Regions from separate parts of the Streptomyces sp. NBC_01089 genome, predicted to be linked through region 2. Evidence: riboswitches for the same ligand, from Rfam matches in the RefSeq annotation. Region 2 holds a riboswitch; each other region holds the start of a gene.
What was found. Region 2 has a riboswitch for thiamine pyrophosphate ahead of thiO (glycine oxidase ThiO). Riboswitches for the same ligand answer to the same signal wherever they lie in the genome.
Positions count from the first base shown of each region.

Region 1: another riboswitch for thiamine pyrophosphate. It lies ahead of OG510_RS06335 (purine-cytosine permease family protein); the one in region 2 lies ahead of thiO (glycine oxidase ThiO).
Region 3: another riboswitch for thiamine pyrophosphate. It lies ahead of thiC (phosphomethylpyrimidine synthase ThiC); the one in region 2 lies ahead of thiO (glycine oxidase ThiO).
Region 4: another riboswitch for thiamine pyrophosphate. It lies ahead of OG510_RS09540 (thiamine ABC transporter substrate binding subunit); the one in region 2 lies ahead of thiO (glycine oxidase ThiO).

Region 1 covers NZ_CP108660.1:1,423,611-1,427,915, forward strand. The annotation lists gene OG510_RS06335 (purine-cytosine permease family protein) at 1-1,394, opposite strand, end outside; TPP riboswitch at 1,386-1,480, opposite strand; gene OG510_RS06340 (alpha/beta fold hydrolase) at 1,542-2,243, opposite strand; gene OG510_RS06345 (chitosanase) at 2,477-3,346, shown strand; gene OG510_RS06350 (nucleobase:cation symporter-2 family protein) at 3,455-4,305, opposite strand, start outside.
Region 2 covers NZ_CP108660.1:6,367,837-6,372,141, forward strand. The annotation lists gene pknB (Stk1 family PASTA domain-containing Ser/Thr kinase) at 1-263, opposite strand, end outside; gene OG510_RS28600 (thiazole synthase) at 438-1,232, opposite strand; gene thiS (sulfur carrier protein ThiS) at 1,240-1,485, opposite strand; gene thiO (glycine oxidase ThiO) at 1,509-2,711, opposite strand; TPP riboswitch at 2,709-2,821, opposite strand; gene OG510_RS28615 (NAD(P)/FAD-dependent oxidoreductase) at 2,954-4,129, shown strand; gene OG510_RS28620 (Rv2175c family DNA-binding protein) at 4,230-4,305, shown strand, end outside.
Region 3 covers NZ_CP108660.1:4,231,324-4,235,628, reverse strand. The annotation lists gene thiC (phosphomethylpyrimidine synthase ThiC) at 1-1,537, opposite strand, end outside; TPP riboswitch at 1,530-1,656, opposite strand; gene OG510_RS18775 (YibE/F family protein) at 1,721-3,127, shown strand; gene OG510_RS18770 (SsgA family sporulation/cell division regulator) at 3,184-3,618, opposite strand; gene OG510_RS18765 (IclR family transcriptional regulator) at 3,733-4,305, opposite strand, start outside.
Region 4 covers NZ_CP108660.1:2,193,156-2,197,460, reverse strand. The annotation lists gene frr (ribosome recycling factor) at 1-30, shown strand, start outside; gene OG510_RS09550 (phosphatidate cytidylyltransferase) at 30-1,130, shown strand; gene rlmN (23S rRNA (adenine(2503)-C(2))-methyltransferase RlmN) at 1,247-2,353, shown strand; TPP riboswitch at 2,383-2,487, shown strand; gene OG510_RS09540 (thiamine ABC transporter substrate binding subunit) at 2,560-3,684, shown strand; gene OG510_RS09535 (ABC transporter permease) at 3,759-4,305, shown strand, end outside.

The DNA.
Region 1 (4,305 bases), 4.9 Mb from region 2:
GGGGTCCGGTGGCGGCGCAGCCTGAGGGGTGCGTAGACGACGAGCGCGGTCAGGAAGGCCACGTAATAGGCGAGGTCGGCGCCGTGCAGTGCGGAAGCCACCGGGCCGGTGTAGAGGCCGGTGTTCATGAACGGCACCGCCGCGGCGAACGCGGCGCAGAACGCCACCAGGGCGGGCCGGCCGGACCGCGTACGGACGCTCTCCGTGGTCGGGTCGACCGGTTCGCCCCTGCGGCCCCGGGCGAACCAGTCGACAGCGACGACGGCGACGAAGCCGGGGATCCAGTAGCCGACGAAGAGCAGGACGTTCTGGAAGCGCGCGGTGGTGTCGGCGGCGTGCATCCACAGCACCAGCGGGAAACCGAGTACGGCGGCGATCGCGGCCGCGACCGGGCGCGGAACGCGCAGCCCGATGGTCTGCAGGGCCAGTGAGCCGCTGTAGTCGTTCATGGCGTTGCTGCAGAGGGCGGCCAGCGCCACGGCCAGCAGCCCCAGCGCGCCGAGCACACCGCCGCCCAGCAGCCGGTCGACACCCCGGGCGGTCTGGTCGGTGAAGACGGCGGCCCCCCACAGCCCGAGCGACTGCACGGCCACGAAGGAGACGCTGACGCCGAGGAGCGTGTACCAGAACATGCGCGGGCGGGAGGTGTTCTGCGGCAGATAGCGGCTGAAGTCGCTGGCGTACGGAGCCCACGACAGCGCGAGGCTGAGCGCGATGGTGCTGGTCAGGATGAACGCGCCGGCGCGGTCGGCGCCGTGTGCGCTGCCTGCCGCGGTGTGGACGCTGTCCGGCAGCCTGAAGGCCAGGGCGACGAAAGCGGCGGCGAGTACGAAGGTCATCAGCTTCTGCAGCCGGTGGATCGCCTCATAGCCCAGTACGCCGAGCGACCCCTGCCCCAGCATCATCAGCAGCACGCCGAGCCAGAACGGCCAGCCGCAGAGCCGGGCCAGCGCGTCCCCGCCGAACAGTCCGATGAGCGCGTCCCAGGCCACCGACGACAGCCACTGCAGCAGGCCGGGCACCGTGACGGACCGGCCGAACGCGAGCCGGGCCAGGGGCAGTTGGCCCGCACCGGTGCGGCTGCCCCAGGTCCCGAGGTACGCGGTGGGCACGGCGCCGAGCAGGGTGCCCAGCACCACGGCGGCCAGCGCGGTGGGCAGGTCGAGGCCGAGGGCGATACCGACGGTGCCGGTGAAGACCCCGGTCATGGTCAGGTTCGGGGCGAACCACACGGTGAACAGCCGCCCAGGGCCGCCGTAGCGGTGGTGGCCGGGCACCGGCGCGATCCCGCGGGCCTCGATCCGCAGGTCGCCGGGCTCGGCGGGCATCCGGCCGTCGAAGACGGACTGCGGTCCGGTGGCCGGTGTGCTGCTGGGAGCAGGTGGCAATGACATGAGCGACATCCCTCCGCCAGTACTAACTGGTTCAGGTTCGGCGGGTGTGATCTCAGCCCCTGGGCGGGGCACCCCGTGTCCGTTACGCTGCAAGGCTAACGCGCGGCGTCACGCCGTCCGCGGTGAGGGTGGGCGGCCGCGCGCGGCTCAGCTGGTGAAGAAGTCGCTGACCGCTGCCGAGAACTGTGCGGGCTCCAGGGCGTGCACGGTGTGGCCGACCGGGATCGTGATGACCCTGGAGTCGGGGATCCCCGCCGCCATGTCGGGGATCCGCCCCTGCGGCATGGAGCTGTCCGGGCCGCCGGTGACGATCAGCGTCGGGGCGACGATCTCGCCGAGCCGCTCGGCCCACTCGGGGCTGGGGCGCCCGATCTCGTTCCTGATGGCGGGCACCACGTTCCAGTCGTAGTCGACCGGCCCTTCGGGACTCGCGGGTTCGGCCATCTCCCTGGGGTACGGCGGCGGAGTCTCCTCGAGGACGAGCCGCTCCACCCGGTCCGCGTGCTCCTGGGCGAGCAGATAGGCGACGACACCGCCCATGGAGTGGCCGACGACCCCGACGCGCTCCAGTTCCAGTTCGTCGAGGAACCCCAGGACGTCGTCGCGCATGAGCTCGAACGAGTACTCGTCCGGCCAGTCGCTCTCTCCGTGTCCGCGCAGGTCCAGGGCGTACACCCGCCACTCGGCGCCGAGCGCCCGGCCGGTCTCCTCCCAGGTCGCGGACGAGCCGCCGAGCCCGTGCAGCAGCACCACAGGCGCGCCGAAGGGGTCGCCCCAGGCGCGGTATGCGAGCCGTACGTCGCCGACATCGACCACGGAGTGATCGTCGGCCGCTGAGTGATCGTCCATACCGCAGACGCTACAGCGCGCGGCACGGCCCCTACGCCACGTCGCGTACGGAAGCGACTTGGCCACCTAGAGTCACATCAGGGCAAAACCCGCTATTCCCCCTGACCGGATCGAACCTGATCGCACACGATTCGCTCAACTCCCCTGTCCTCAGGGGTGTACGACCCTCCGGGCAGCTGATAGGAAAGCTTCCTAACAGAACACCGACGCACCAACTCCCCCTTGGAGGACCGGTGAAAGCCCCCCACCGCACCACCGCTGGACGCAGCAAGAGGATCATCACGCGCACCGTGCTCGGGCTGGCCCTGGTAGCCGTACCGGCCACCGCCCACGCCGCCAACGCCCCTGCGCAGCCGGTGAGTTCGCACAGCTCTCAGCAGGTGGCCGCCGCCGCGACCGGACTCGACGACCCGGCGAAGAAGGAGATCGCCATGAAGCTGGTCTCCAGCGCCGAGAACTCCTCGCTGGACTGGAAGGCCCAGTACAAGTACATCGAGGACATAGGAGACGGCCGCGGCTACACCGCCGGCATCATCGGGTTCTGCTCGGGCACCGGCGACATGCTGGACCTGGTGAAGCTCTACACCGACCGGGAGCCGGGCAACCCGCTCGCCAAATACCTCCCCGCGCTGGAGAAGGTCAACGGCAGTGACTCGCACTCGGGGCTCGGCTCGGCCTTCGAGAGCGCCTGGAAGACCGCGGCCAAGGACACCGCGTTCCAGACCGCGCAGAACGACGAGCGCGACCGGGTGTACTTCGACCCGGCCGTCAAGCAGGGCAAGACGGACGGCATCGGTGTCCTGGGCCAGTTCGCGTACTACGACGCCATCGTCATGCACGGTGACGGCGACGACAAGACCAGCTTCGGCTCCATCCGCAAGAGGGCGCTGGCCAAGGCCAAGACCCCGGCCCAGGGCGGCGACGAGACCACGTATCTCAACGCCTTCCTCGACGCCCGCGTCTGGGCGATGCAGCAGGAGGAGGCCCACAGCGACACCAGCCGGGTCGACACCGAGCAGCGCGTCTTCCTGAAGAACGGCAACCTCGACCTGCACACACCGCTCAACTGGAAGGTCTACGGGGACCCGTACAGCATCGGCTGACCGGGCTGCCGCTGCCGACAGGCGGGGCGCGTTCTGCACCAGTGGTGCGGAACGCGCCCCGTATGTCATGCCTCGGTCACTCACGCCCTGGGCGGGCACGCGCCACCGTCAGTGCAGCGCGGCGGCCGCCTTGGCGACTGCCTGCTGTGTCGCGTTGTCCTCGGCGGCCGGTTCCTCAGGGCCCTCCGGGGCTCCGGCGTCCTTCCTGCGCCCCAGGTGGTTGAAGGCCAGGTTGAGCACGATGGCCACCACACACCCGGTGGATATGCCCGAGTCGAGCACCACCAGGACGTTCTTCGGGAACGCGTGGTAGAAGTTCGGCGCCGCGATCGGGATCAGGCCGATACCGAGCGAGGCGGCGACGATCAGGGCGTTCTCACCCTTCTCCATGGCCGCGCCGCCCAGCGTCTGGACGCCGCTGGCGGCGACCGAGCCGAAGAGCACGACCCCGGCACCACCCAGGACCGGCAGCGGTACGAGGGCGATCGCGGCCGCTGCCATCGGACAGAGACCGAGCAGGATCAGGATCCCGCCGCCGGTAGCCACGACGTACCGGCTGCGCACCTTGGTCATCGCCACCAGGCCGATGTTCTGGGCGAAGGCGCTCGCCATGAAGCTGTTGAAGAACGGGCTGATGAAGCTGGACAGGGTGTCGGCGCGCAGGCCCCCTTCGATGGTCCGCTCGTCGGCCGGACGCCCGACGATCTTGCCGAGCGCCAGCATGTCGGCGGTCGACTCGGTCATACAGACCAGCATCACGATGCACATCGAGATGATGGCGGAGACCTCGAACTGCGGGGCGCCGAAGTGGAAGGGCGTCGGGAATCCGATCGGGTCGGCGTTGCGCATCGCGTCGAAGCTGGTCATGCCCATCGGTATCGCGATGAGCGTACCGACCACCAGACCGAGCAGGATGGCGATCTGCTGGAGGAAGCCGCGGAGCAGTTTCCGCAGCGCCA
Region 2 (4,305 bases):
CCCTGGTCGAACATGCCGACCACATTGGGGTGGTCGAGGCGGGCGACGGACTTGGCCTCCCGGATGAACCGCTCGACGAACGTGGCGTCGACCGCCAGCGCGGGGTGCATCACCTTGAGGGCGAGCACCCGGTCCAGACGGGTGTCGACCGCCCGGTAGACCGTGGCCATGCCACCGACCGCGATGCAGGCGTCCACCCGGTAGCGGCCGTCGAGCAGCTGCCCGACGAGCGGGGCCTGCGGGTCACCAAGCGTCGTATCCACGCTGGCGAGTGTACGAGTCGGCGCTGACAGGGCCTAAGCCGTCCTGGTGAATCGGCCGGGACTGAAGCCGAGCTGTGACAGGCCGGTGAGGACCGGCGTGAGGACCGGCCCGCGGACCGGTGTGAGGACCCGGCCCGCGGGTCCCGGAGGCGCTCCGGCACGGTCGGCCGGCCTCTAGAACGCCGGCCGCTCCGGATCGAGTGCCGCGCGCCCCTCCTCCGGAGACGACGCCCGGGCGAAGTGCCTGCGGGGGATCCGGCCCGCCCGGTGAGCGAGCCGGCCCGCCTCCACACCCCGGCGCATCGCGGACGCCATCAGTTCCGGCTCCTGCGCGCGGGTCACCGCCGACGCCAGCATCACGGCCGCGCAGCCGAGCTCCATCGCCAGCGCCGCGTCCGACGCCGTACCGGCGCCCGCGTCGAGGATCACCGGCACTCCGGCCCGCTCCACGATCAGCTGGAAGTTGTGCGGATTGCGGATGCCGAGGCCCGAGCCGATGGGGGAGCCGAGCGGCATGATCGCCGCGCAGCCCACCTCTTCGAGGCGGCGGGCCAGCACCGGATCGTCGTTGGTGTACGGCAGCACCGTGAAACCGTCGTCCACCAGCGTCTCGGCGGCGTCGAGCAGCTCCACCGGGTCGGGCAGCAGGGTGTGCTCGTCCGCCACGACCTCCAGCTTGATCCAGTTCGTGCCCAGGGCCTCGCGGGCCAGCCGGGCGGTGAGGACCGCCTCGCCCGCAGTGAAGCAGCCGGCGGTGTTCGGCAGCACCTTGACGGCGAGCCTGTCGAGGACCGAGAGGACCGAGCCCTGCACCGTGGGGTCGAGGCGGCGCATCGCCACCGTCGTGAGTTCGGTGCCCGACGCGATCAGTGACCTCTCCAGCACATCGAGGCTGGGCGCACCGCCGGTCCCCATGATCAGCCGGGAGGAGAACTCGGTGTCGGCGAGAGTGAAGGAATCGTCTGCCATGTCCGGATCAGCCTCCCTGGACCGCGGTGAGAATCTCGACGCGGTCGCCGTCGGCGAGCGCGGTACGGGGCCACCTGCCCCGGGGCACGACGGTCTCGTTGACCGCGGCGGCGACGCCCGACGGCGCACTGGTGAAGCCGGTGACCAGTACATCGAGGGTGGTGCCCGGGGCGATCCCACGGGGCTCGCCGTTGACCGAGACCCGCGCCTGAGGCGCGGCCACGGGCGGTGCGTCCGCCGCCGGGGTGTTCACGGGGGGCACGTTCAGTGGCACGTTCATGCGGGCTGCTCCTGTCGTACGGGCGAGAAGCGCCGGGGAGTGAAGGCGCGGGCCTCGGCGGGCAGCTCCCCGGTGGTGAGCAGTTCGGCCATCACATCGCCGGTGACGGGCGTGAGCAGCACGCCGTTGCGGTAGTGGCCGGTGGCCAGCAGGAGGCCGGGCAGCGCGCTCGGGCCGAGCAGCGGCGCGTTGTCGGGGGACGCGGGCCGCAGCCCCGCGCGCGTCTCCGTGAGCGGGAGTTCGGTGATGCCGGGTACCAGCTCATGGGCGTCGCGGAGCAGTTCGTACACCCCGCCCGCGGTGACCGTGGTGTCCCAGCCCAGCTCCTCGCTGGTCGCGCCGATCACCAGCTCGCCGTTCTCCCGGGGGACCAGATAGAGGTGGCTGCCCCGGACGACCGCGCGGACCGTCCGGCTGAGGAACGGCGCGTACACACGTGGCACCGTCAGCCGCAGCACCTGGCCCTTCACCGGGCGTACGGGCGGAAGCACCGCGTCCGGTACGCCCGCGAGCCGGCCGCTGAGGCTGCCCGCCGCCAGCACCACCTGGCCCGCGGGCAGGGCCGTTCCGTCGGCCAGCACCACACCGGTGGCCCGGCCGCGCTCCACCGTCAGTCGCTCGGCCCAGTCGCGGTGGAAGGTGACCCCGGCCCGCTCGCACGCGATGACCAGCGCCTTCGCGAGCCGCCGCGGATCGACCTGGTGGTCGCCGTCCACCCGGAGCCCGCCGCGTACACCCGGCGCGAGCATCGGTTCGAGGCGCCTGCACTCGCGCCCGGTGAGCCACTCCGACTCCAGGCCGGAGCGGACCTGGAGCGCGTGCAGCTCCCGCAGATTCGCCCGGTCGTCGAGGTCGAGCGCCACCGCGAGGGTGCCGCAGGCGCGGTAGCCCAGCTCCTGGCCCGACGCCTCCGCCAGCTCCGCGGCGAACGCCGGATAGCGGCGGGCGGACTCCAGATTCAGCCCGAGCAGGACCTGCTCGCCGTAGTGCAGTTCTGTGACGGCGGCCAGCATGCCCGCCGCGACCTGCGCGGCGCCGCCGCCCGGCTCGGGGTCGACGACGGCCGTACGCAGTCCGCGCTGCGCCGACCGCCAGGCCGTGACGAGACCGATGATCCCGCCACCGACGATCAGTACGTCCGGCAGCGCGCCCACCGTGTCGGCGTGGTGCGCCTGATGACTGGCGTGATGGGTGTGCATGGGCGTCCAGCCCCTCCCTTCGCCGGCATGACCCGGATCAGGTTCGTACGGTCGGAGGCCGTCCAGCCTCCCTCTCAGCCCGGTGCGCCCGGACTCCCGCGAGTGGTTCAGCACGGCCAGCCTAACCCCGGTCGGTGCCGCCTCGTAAGCCGTCACAGGACACCCCCTGTTCTGACGGGTCGTCAGGTGCTTAAGGTGATCGGGTGAGTGAGCCGAGGAACGTCGTCATCGCCGGCGCGGGCATGGCCGGAGTGCAGACCGCTGTCGCCCTGCGGGACCAGGGCTTCACCGGACCCGTCACGCTGATCGGCGAGGAGTCCCACCAGCCGTACGACAGACCGCCGCTCTCCAAGGCGGTGCTGCTCGGCAAGGCGGACGGCTCCGCCTTCGACGTCGACTTCGCCGCGCTCGGGGTCGAGCTGCTGCTGGGGTGCGAGGTGACCGGCCTGCGCCCGCGGGACCGGGAGCTGGACACCGCGCGCGGCCCCGTCCCGTACGGGGCTCTGGTCGTCGCCACCGGCGCCCACCCGGTCACGCTGCCCGGCAGCGAGGGCGCCCCCGGAGTTCATCTGCTGCGCACACTCGACGACGCGGGACGGCTGCGGGCCGTCCTCGCCGACCGCCGGGACGTGGTGGTGGTCGGCGCGGGGTGGATCGGCGCCGAGTTCGCGACGGCCGCACGCGAGGCGGGGTGCGCGGTGACGGTCGTGGAGGCGGCGGGCCGGCCGCTCGTCGGGGTGCTGCCGCCCGAGATCGCGGCGCCGATGGCCGACTGGTACGCCGACAGCGGCGCCGAACTCCTCACGGACGCCCGGGTGTCCCGGGTCGAACCGGGCGCCGTGGTCCTGGAGTCCGGGCGGCGGCTGGCGGCCGGGGCGGTCCTCGTCGGCATCGGGGCCAGGCCCGCGACCGGCTGGCTGGCCGGTTCCGGTATCGCGCTCGGCGCCGAAGGGTCGGTCCTGGCCGACGAACGGCTGCGCACCTCGCTCCCGGACGTCTACGCGGTCGGCGACTGCGCGTCCTTCCCGTCGCGCCGTTACGGCGAGCGGCTGCTGATCCACCACTGGGACAACGCACTCCAGGGGCCGCGCACGGTCGCCGCCGACGTGATCGGTGAGACCCCGCAGATCTACGACCCGGTGCCCTACTTCTGGTCCGAGCAGTTCGGCCGCTTCGTCCAGTACGCGGGCCACCACGCGGCCGCCGACACCCTGGTCGGGCGCGGCGACCCGGCGGGGCCCGCCTGGTCGGTGTGCTGGCTGCGGGAGGAGCGGCTGGTCGCGGTGCTCGCCGTCGGCAGGCCACGGGATCTGGCCCAGGGACGGAAGCTGATCGAGTCGGGCGCCCCGGTGGATCCGGCCCTGGCCGCCGATCCGGCCGTGCCGCTCAAGGCGGCGGTCCGCCCCCGGCAGGACTGACCGCGGCCGCCGCCGTGACCGCCGCCGTGACCGGCGTACGACGGCCCTGAAGGGCTGAGTCCGGGTATCGGCTGTCAGTGCGGGATGGCAGGCTTGTCCCGTGACCGAGATTGACGCAAAAACCGACGCTCTCATCCCCGCCTGGCTGCACCTGCCCGACATCGCCGAGATGTTCG
Region 3 (4,305 bases), 2.1 Mb from region 2:
TGAACTGGTCCTCCCAGCGGAACTCGAAGCGTGCGTCCGAGAGCGCGTCGTCCCACTTCTGCGCGTCCTGGTGCCCCTTGGCGAGATCCGCCGCATGCGCAGCGATCTTGTACGTGATCACGCCGGTCTTCACGTCGTCCCGGTTGGGCAGGCCCAGATGTTCCTTGGGCGTGACGTAGCAGAGCATGGCCGTACCCCACCATGCGATCATCGCCGCCCCGATGCCGGAGGTGATGTGGTCATACGCCGGGGCCACGTCCGTGGTGAGCGGGCCGAGCGTATAGAAGGGGGCCTCCTCGCAGATCTCCTGCTGGAGGTCGATGTTCTCCTTGATCTTGTGCATCGGGACGTGACCGGGACCTTCGATCATCGTCTGTACACCATGACGTTTGGCGATCGTGTTGAGTTCCCCGAGGGTGCGCAACTCCGCGAACTGCGCCTCGTCGTTGGCGTCCGCGATCGACCCCGGCCGCAGCCCGTCACCCAGTGAGTAGGTCACGTCGTAGGAGGCCAGGATGTCGGAGAGCTCTTCGAAGTGCTCGTACAGGAACGACTCCTTGTGGTGCGCCAGGCACCAGGCGGCCATGATCGAGCCGCCGCGCGAGACGATCCCGGTCTTGCGGCGCGCGGTGAGCGGCACGTACCTCAGCAGCACCCCCGCGTGCACCGTCATGTAGTCGACGCCCTGTTCGGCCTGCTCGATGACGGTGTCCTTGTAGATCTCCCAGGTCAGCTCCTCGGCCTGGCCGTCGACCTTCTCCAGGGCCTGGTAGAGCGGGACCGTGCCGATCGGGACGGGGGAGTTGCGCAGCACCCACTCGCGGGTGGTGTGGATATTGCGCCCGGTGGACAGGTCCATGACCGTGTCCGCGCCCCATTTGGTGGCCCAGGTCATCTTGTCCACCTCCTCCTCGATGGAGGAAGTGACCGCGGAGTTGCCGATGTTGGCGTTGACCTTCACCAGGAACCGCTTCCCGATGATCATCGGCTCGATCTCCGGGTGGTTCACGTTGGCCGGCAGGACCGCCCGGCCCGCGGCGATCTCCTCCCGTACGACCTCGGGAGAGACGTTCTCCCGGATCGCGACGTACTCCATCTCCGGGGTGATCTCCCCGCGCACGGCGTACGCGAGCTGGCTCACCGCGCGCCCCTCACGCCCCCTGCGGGGCTGGCGGGGGCGGCCGGGGAAGACCGCGTCGAGGTTACGGAGCCCCCCGCGCGGTGAGGTGTGCTTGATCCCGTCGTCCTCGGGGCGGGCCGGGCGGCCCGCGTACTCCTCGGTGTCGCCGCGGCCGATGATCCAGTTCTCCCGGAGCGGGGCGAGCCCGCGCCGTACATCGGTCTCGACGGTGGGGTCGGTGTACGGGCCTGACGTGTCGTACAGCGTCACGTCCTGCCCATTGGTGAGGTGCACCTGCCTGACGGGCACCCGGAGATCCGCGCGCGAGCCCTCGGGGCCCGCGACATATCCCTTGTGCCAGCCCGGCTTGCGCTCGTCCTGGTCGGTGGCAGGCGTGCGTGCATCCACTGTGGTCATGAGACCTACTCCCTACGCCGGCATTACCCGGTAACAGGTTCGGCGGTCGGCGCAGCTCTCAGCAGATTGCTGGTCAGCGCCCTCTCAGCCCGGTGCTCCGAGCTCCCGCGTGTGCAAAGGTGCCCCCACGCTAACGCCAAGGACCGCGGACTGAACAGAGGGCCTCCCCGTTCTTGCGATGATCTGGCGGTGACACCACTCCCGGAACCGCCCCCCGGCGGGCACAGCCATACGCACGGTCACGGCCCCGCCGCGCCCGTGTCCCAGCATCTGCGCAAGGTCATCGCAGCGGTGCTGATTCCCTTCGCGGCGGCGGTTGTTGTCGGTCTTGCGGTCTTCTGGCCGGGTGGCGCGCCGCATCATGACCGCAGTGGTGTCGGGTTCGACCGGCAGACGCAGCAGGGCGAAGTAGTGGCGATGGCTGCGGTGAACTGCAAGGACGTACAGGGCGGCCAGTCGTCGGCCGGCGGGGGCGCGGACGGGGGCACCGGCGGGGGCGCGGGTTCGAGCGGTGGTGAGGGCACGGCGGGGCAGCGGACCGGTGCCGGTACGGAGGCCGCGCAGAACACCGGGTGCAAGAAGGCGAAGATCGAGGTGACCAGCGGCAAGGACAAGGGCCGCACCTTCACCGAGATCGTCCAGCCGGATTCCCCGCGCCAACTGCACCAGGGGCAGGGCGTGATCGTGGCGTACGCCCCGGACGCGCCCCATGATCTGCAGTACTCGGTGTCCGACGTGGACCGGAAGTTCCCGATGGCGCTGCTCGCCGGGATCTTCGCGCTGGTGGTCGTCGCCGTGGGCCGGCTGCGCGGGCTGATGGCGCTGGTCGCGCTGGCCGTCAGCTTCGCGGTACTGACGCTCTTCATCCTGCCCGCGATCCTGCACGGGTCGAATCCGCTGGTCGTGGCTGTGATCGGGGCGAGCGCCATCATGCTGATCGCGCTCTACACCTGCCACGGTCTGACGGCGCGGACCTCGGTCGCCGTCATCGGCACGCTGGTCTCACTGATGCTGATCGGGCTGCTCGGTTCCCTCTTCATCGGCTGGGCGAGCCTGACCGGGAACACCGATGACAGCACCGGGCTGATCCATGGCCTCTATCCGCACATCGACATGAGCGGGCTGCTGCTGGCGAGCGTCATCATCGGATCGCTCGGGGTGCTGGACGATGTGACGGTCACCCAGACGTCGGCCGTCTGGGAACTGCACCAGGCGGACCCCACGATGGGGGCGCGCGGGCTCTACCGGGCCGGTATCCGGATCGGCCGCGACCACATCGCGTCCGTCGTCAACACGCTCGTTCTGGCCTACGCGGGTGCGGCGCTGCCCCTGTTGCTGCTCTTCTCCATCGCGCAGAGCAGCGTGGGCACGGTGGCCAACTCCGAGCTGGTCGCGGAGGAGATCGTACGGACCCTGGTGGGGTCGATCGGCCTGGTCGCATCGGTGCCGGTGACCACAGCGCTCGCCGCGCTCGTGGTCTCGGCCGACCGTGCGGACCACGGGGCCGGCCGCCCGGCCCGCGGGACGGGGTGGGCGCTCCCCGGAGGGGGCATCGCGCGGAGCGGCGGGGGCCGCCGCCGCAAGCACTGAGAGGTCCGGTCTCCCTTCCGCAGCCCGTGCGCGTAGCACCGGTTCGGCTCGCGGCCTCAGCCCGCGTTCTCCTCCGCGAGGATCCGGCCGAGTGCCGCTTCCAGATGTCCGTCGAAGTCGCCCAGGCTGCGCTCCTCGCCGAGCGGGACGATCTTGTCGGTGCGGTCCAGGAAAGCGATCAGCGGGGCGCTGCCCGCCCGGAACAGCGCGCGGTCCGCCCCGACCTGGAGACGCAGATGGACATCGGCGAGACCCGACGGATCGCTGGGCGAGATGTGCACATCGCCGTCCCCCGTCGGGGCGTTGATCCCGTCGAGGAGCAGCTCGCGACCGAACGTCCAGGTCACCGGCTCGTCCCCGGGAAGGTGGAAGGTCATCCGCACCGCGTACGGATCACTCACCTCGTAGCAGAGCTCCACCGGAATGCGGAAGGAGAGCTCCTCGGAGACGAGGAAGCTCATCATGACCTCTGCCTGGACCGATTCGCGCATGTCCCTACCCCGCAGTAGACGCCGTGTTGGTTCCCAAGATGGCCGGGAATGTATCTCCAGGCCCTCTTGACGTAATCGTGCTGTAAGCGCAAACAGATCACAAGGAGTGATATTTCAGATACTGATAGAGAACGCAAGCGAATCGAGCAAAGCCCCAACCTCGGACCGTAACGTTTCAGCTGCAGAGAGCAACCGTACGTGCTGGTGGATGGGGCCGGAAACAGCCATCGCCGCGACACCTGAGCCGGCCGTGATCGGGATGGCCGCGCAGACGGTGCCGAGCGCGTACTCCTGCCGCTCGACCACCGGTTGTATCCGTTCCGCCGCGGCCGGCCTGCGCAGCAGGACGCACCGGTCACGTACCGAATAGCGGGTCAGCGGGCGCACCGGATGGCGGTCCAGATGGTCTCTGCGGGAGGCTTCGTCGAGCTGGCTCAGCAGACACTGGCCGAGGGCGTGTGCATGACCGGTTTCCCGGAAGTCCGCCCATTCCTCGACGGCGGGCGCGGCGGGAGTGTCGGCGACCGCGACGAGGTCGATCTCGCCCTCGTGGTACGCCGCAAAATAAATCGGTACCCCGAGCGCGTCCCGCCAGGAGTTCAGCGATTCGAGCAGTGTGGTGCGCCGGTTCCGCACGGCGCAGCGGTCGGCGAGCCGCTCGGCGGCTGCTCCGGGGACGAACACGCC
Region 4 (4,305 bases), 4.2 Mb from region 2:
CACAAGGAAGCCGAGCTGCTCGAGGTCTGATGAACGACTCTTCCTGGGGTGCCCCGCAGAGCGGCCATCCCGTCGGGGAATGGCGACCCGCCCCCGACCAGGGCGCTGTCCCGGCGGGTCCCGCATACGGCGAGCATGAAGTTGAGCAGACTCGGCCCATGCCCATCGTGCCCGACGCAGGCAGAGACGCCGAAGACGGCGGCCGTGACCATGACGGCCGTGCCGACCACGACCGGGGGGCCGCTCGCCCGAGTGGCCCCTCGTTCCGTGACGAGACGCCGCAGGAGCCCGCACCGGCCCCGCCGCCTCCCGAGAAGAAGAAGGCCGGCCGTGATCTGCGGTCGGCGATAGGGGTCGGTCTCGGCCTCGGCGTGGTGGTGATCGCCTCGCTCTTCGTCTGGAAGGCCGCGTTCGTCATCGTGATCGCGGTCGCGGTGGTCGTCGGCCTCTGGGAGCTGACCTCCCGGCTCGATGAGCGCAAGGGCGTCAAGGCGCCGCTGGTACCGCTCGCGGTGGGCGGCGCCGCCATGGTCGTCGCCGGGTACGCGCGGGGGACCGAGGGTGCCTGGATCGCCATGGCGCTCACGGCGCTCGCCGTCCTGGTCTGGCGGATGACCGCGCCACCGGACGGCTACCTCAGGGACGTCACGGCTGGGGTGTTCGCCGCCTTCTACGTGCCGTTCCTGGCGACGTTCGTGGCGCTGCTGCTGGCCGCCGACGACGGGCCCTGGCGGGTGCTCACGTTCCTGGTGCTGACCGTGGTCAGCGACACGGGTGCATACGCGATCGGCTGGCGCTTCGGCAAGCACAAGCTCGCACCGCGTATCAGCCCCGGAAAGACCAGGGAGGGGCTGTTCGGGGCGGTCAGCTTCGCGATGGTGGCGGGCGCGCTCTGCATGCAGTTCCTGATCGACGACGGGCAGTGGTGGCAGGGTCTGCTGCTCGGCCTCGCCGTCGCGGCCAGCGCCACCCTGGGCGACCTGGGCGAGTCCATGATCAAGAGGGATCTCGGGATCAAGGACATGGGAACGCTGCTGCCGGGCCACGGCGGGATCATGGACCGGCTGGACTCCCTGCTGCCCACCGCACCCGTGGTCTGGCTGCTGCTCGTGCTGTTCGTCGGATCCTGAAGGCCGGCTCCTGAGACCGGACGTCCACGTCTGCGACCTGCTGCTTCACCGAGGGAGGGCCCGCTGTCCACAGGACGGCGGGCCCTCCCTCCGCTGTCTGCGACACTGGATGGACCATGCCTAAGCCCGGAGAACTCACTTTCGTCGCGCCCCGCGGAGCCAAGAAGCCCCCGCTCCACCTCGCCGACCTCACGCCCGCCGAGCGCAAGGACGCCGTGGCCGAGACCGGCGAGAAGCCGTTCCGCGCCAAGCAGCTGTCGCAGCACTACTTCGCGCGGTACGCCCACGACCCCGCCGAGTGGACCGACATCCCGGCCGCCTCGCGCGAGAAGCTGCGGGAGGCGCTGCTCCCCGACCTGATGAGCGTGGTGCGCCACATCAGCTGCGACGACGACACCACCCGTAAGACGCTGTGGAAGCTGCACGACGGCACGCTCGTCGAGTCCGTCCTGATGCGCTACCCGGACCGAGTGACGATGTGCATCTCCTCGCAGGCCGGCTGCGGGATGAACTGCCCGTTCTGCGCCACCGGCCAGGCCGGTCTGGACCGCAATCTCTCGACGGCCGAGATCGTGCACCAGATCGTCGACGGGATGCGCGCGCTGCGCGACGGTGAGGTGCCCGGCGGGCCCGCCCGGCTCTCCAACATCGTCTTCATGGGCATGGGCGAACCGCTCGCCAACTACAAGCGGGTGGTCGGCTCGATCCGCCGGCTGACCGACCCCGAGCCCGACGGTCTCGGTCTCTCGCAGCGCGGGATCACCGTGTCCACGGTCGGCCTGGTGCCCGCGATGCTGCGCTTCGCCGACGAGGGCTTCAAATGCCGCCTCGCGGTCTCGCTGCACGCGCCCGACGACGAGCTGCGCGACACCCTCGTCCCGGTCAACACCCGGTGGAAGGTCCGTGAGGTGCTGGACGCCGCCTGGGAGTACGCCGCGAAGTCCGGCCGCCGGGTCTCCATCGAGTACGCGCTCATCCGCGACATCAACGACCACGCCTGGCGGGGCGACCGGCTGGGACGGCTCCTCAAGGGCAAGCCCGTCCACGTCAACCTGATCCCGCTCAACCCGACGCCGGGCTCCAAGTGGACCGCGTCCCGGCCGGAGGACGAGAAGGCGTTCGTCGCCGCCATCGCCGCCCACGGAGTCCCCGTGACCGTACGGGACACCCGCGGCCAGGAGATCGACGGAGCCTGCGGGCAGCTGGCCGCCGCCGAGCGGTAGGGCCCGTGTAACGTGGGGCGCACATTTTCATATTCCGACAGGGGAGCGCCACAGCGCTGAGAGTGCGGCCATGCCGCAGACCCTCTGGACCTTGCCCGGGTCATTCCGGGTAGGAAGTTCGGTCACTACTCAAGCTGTTCAGCCCTGCCCGCTCTCCCGCGGGCAGGGCCGCGTCTCTTCCTGGATGTCCATCCCAGGAGGAATCAGTGAGCACCACCAAGCGAGCGCGCACGGCCGGCAGAACGCTCAGCACCAGGAAGCTGACGGTCACCGCGCTGGCCGCCGCGCTGGGCGTCTCGGCGCTCGCCGCCTGCGGAGGCTCCGACGACTCGGGCTCGGGCGCCAAGAACTCCAAGGTCGTGACGCTCGTCAGCCATGACTCGTTCGCCGCGTCCCCCGCCGTGCTCAAGGAGTTCACCAAGGAGACCGGCTACACCGTCCACGTCCTCAAGAGCGGGGACGCGGGCGCCACGCTCAACCAGGAGATCCTCAGCAAGGGTTCCCCGCGCGGTGACGTCTTCTTCGGTGTCGACAACACCCTGCTGTCCCGGGCGCTCGGCAACGGCCTGTTCACGCCGTACCGGGCGAAGGGCCTGGACCAGGTCGCATCCGCCGTACAGCTCGACGCGAAGAAGCACCGGGTCACACCGGTCGACAGCGGCGACCTCTGCGTCAACTACGACAAGAAGTACTTCGCGGACCACAAGCTCGCCCCGCCCAGGAGCTTCGACGACCTGATCAAGCCGCAGTACAAGAACCTGCTGGTCACCGAGAACGTCGCCACCTCCTCACCGGGCCTGGGCTTCATGCTCGGCACGGTCGGGCGGTACGGGAACGACGGCTGGCAGGCGTACTGGAAGAAGCTCACGGCCAACGGAGTCAAGGTCGACGACGGCTGGGAGCAGGCGTACAACAACGACTTCTCCGGCTCGGCCGGCGGCAAGAAGGCCAAGGGCGACCGGCCGCTCGTCGTCTCGTACGCGTCGAGCCCGCCCGCCGAGGTGCTGTACGCCAAGCCGCGGCCGAAGACCGCCCCGACCGGCGTCGTCACCTCTACCTGCTTCCGGCAGATCGAGTTCGCCGGGCTGCTCGGCGGCGCGAAGAACGAGGCGGGCGGCAAGGCCCTGATCGACTTCCTGATCAGCAAGAAGTTCCAGGAGGACATGCCGCTCAACATGTTCGTGGACCCGGTGGTGAAGGGCGCGAAGGAGCCCGCGGTCTTCACGGAGTTCGGCGCGAAGGTCACCAGGCCCGAGACCGTCGCACCCGCCACGATCGCCAAGAACCGTGACCAGTGGGTCAAGTCGTGGTCCTCGATCGTCCTGAAGTAGCACCCGAGGCGCAGGCCGGGCCCGGGCCGTCGACCGGGGCGGGCCGGCGCCGGGCGGCGGTCGGGCTCGCGCTGATGATGGTGCCCGCCGTGTTCTTCGCGGTCTTCTTCGCCTACCCGGTCGCGGCCATCGTCGGCCGCGGCCTGAAGGCGGGCGGCACCTGGCAGTTCGGGCGGATCGGCGAGGTGCTGAGCGAGCCCGGCATCCTGCACATCCTGTGGTTCACCACCTGGCAGGCATGCGCGTCGACCGGGCTGACCCTGCTGATCGCGCTGCCCGGCGCGTATGTCTTCGCCCGCTTCGACTTCCCCGGCAAACAGCTGCTGCGCGCGGTGGCGACCGTGCCCTTCGTGCTGCCCACCGTCGTCGCCGGGACGGCCTTCCTCGCGCTGCTCGGCCGCGGCGGGCTGCTCGACCAGCTGTGGGGCGTCCGCCTGGACACCACGGTCTGGGCGATCCTGCTCGCGCATGTCTTCTTCAACTACGCGGTGGTCGTCAGGACCGTGGGGGGCCTCTGGGCCCAGCTCGACCCGCGCCAGGAGGAGGCCGCGCGGGTCCTGGGCGCCTCCCGGTTCGCCGCCTGGCGGCGGGTGACGCTGCCCGCGCTGACGCCCGCGGTGG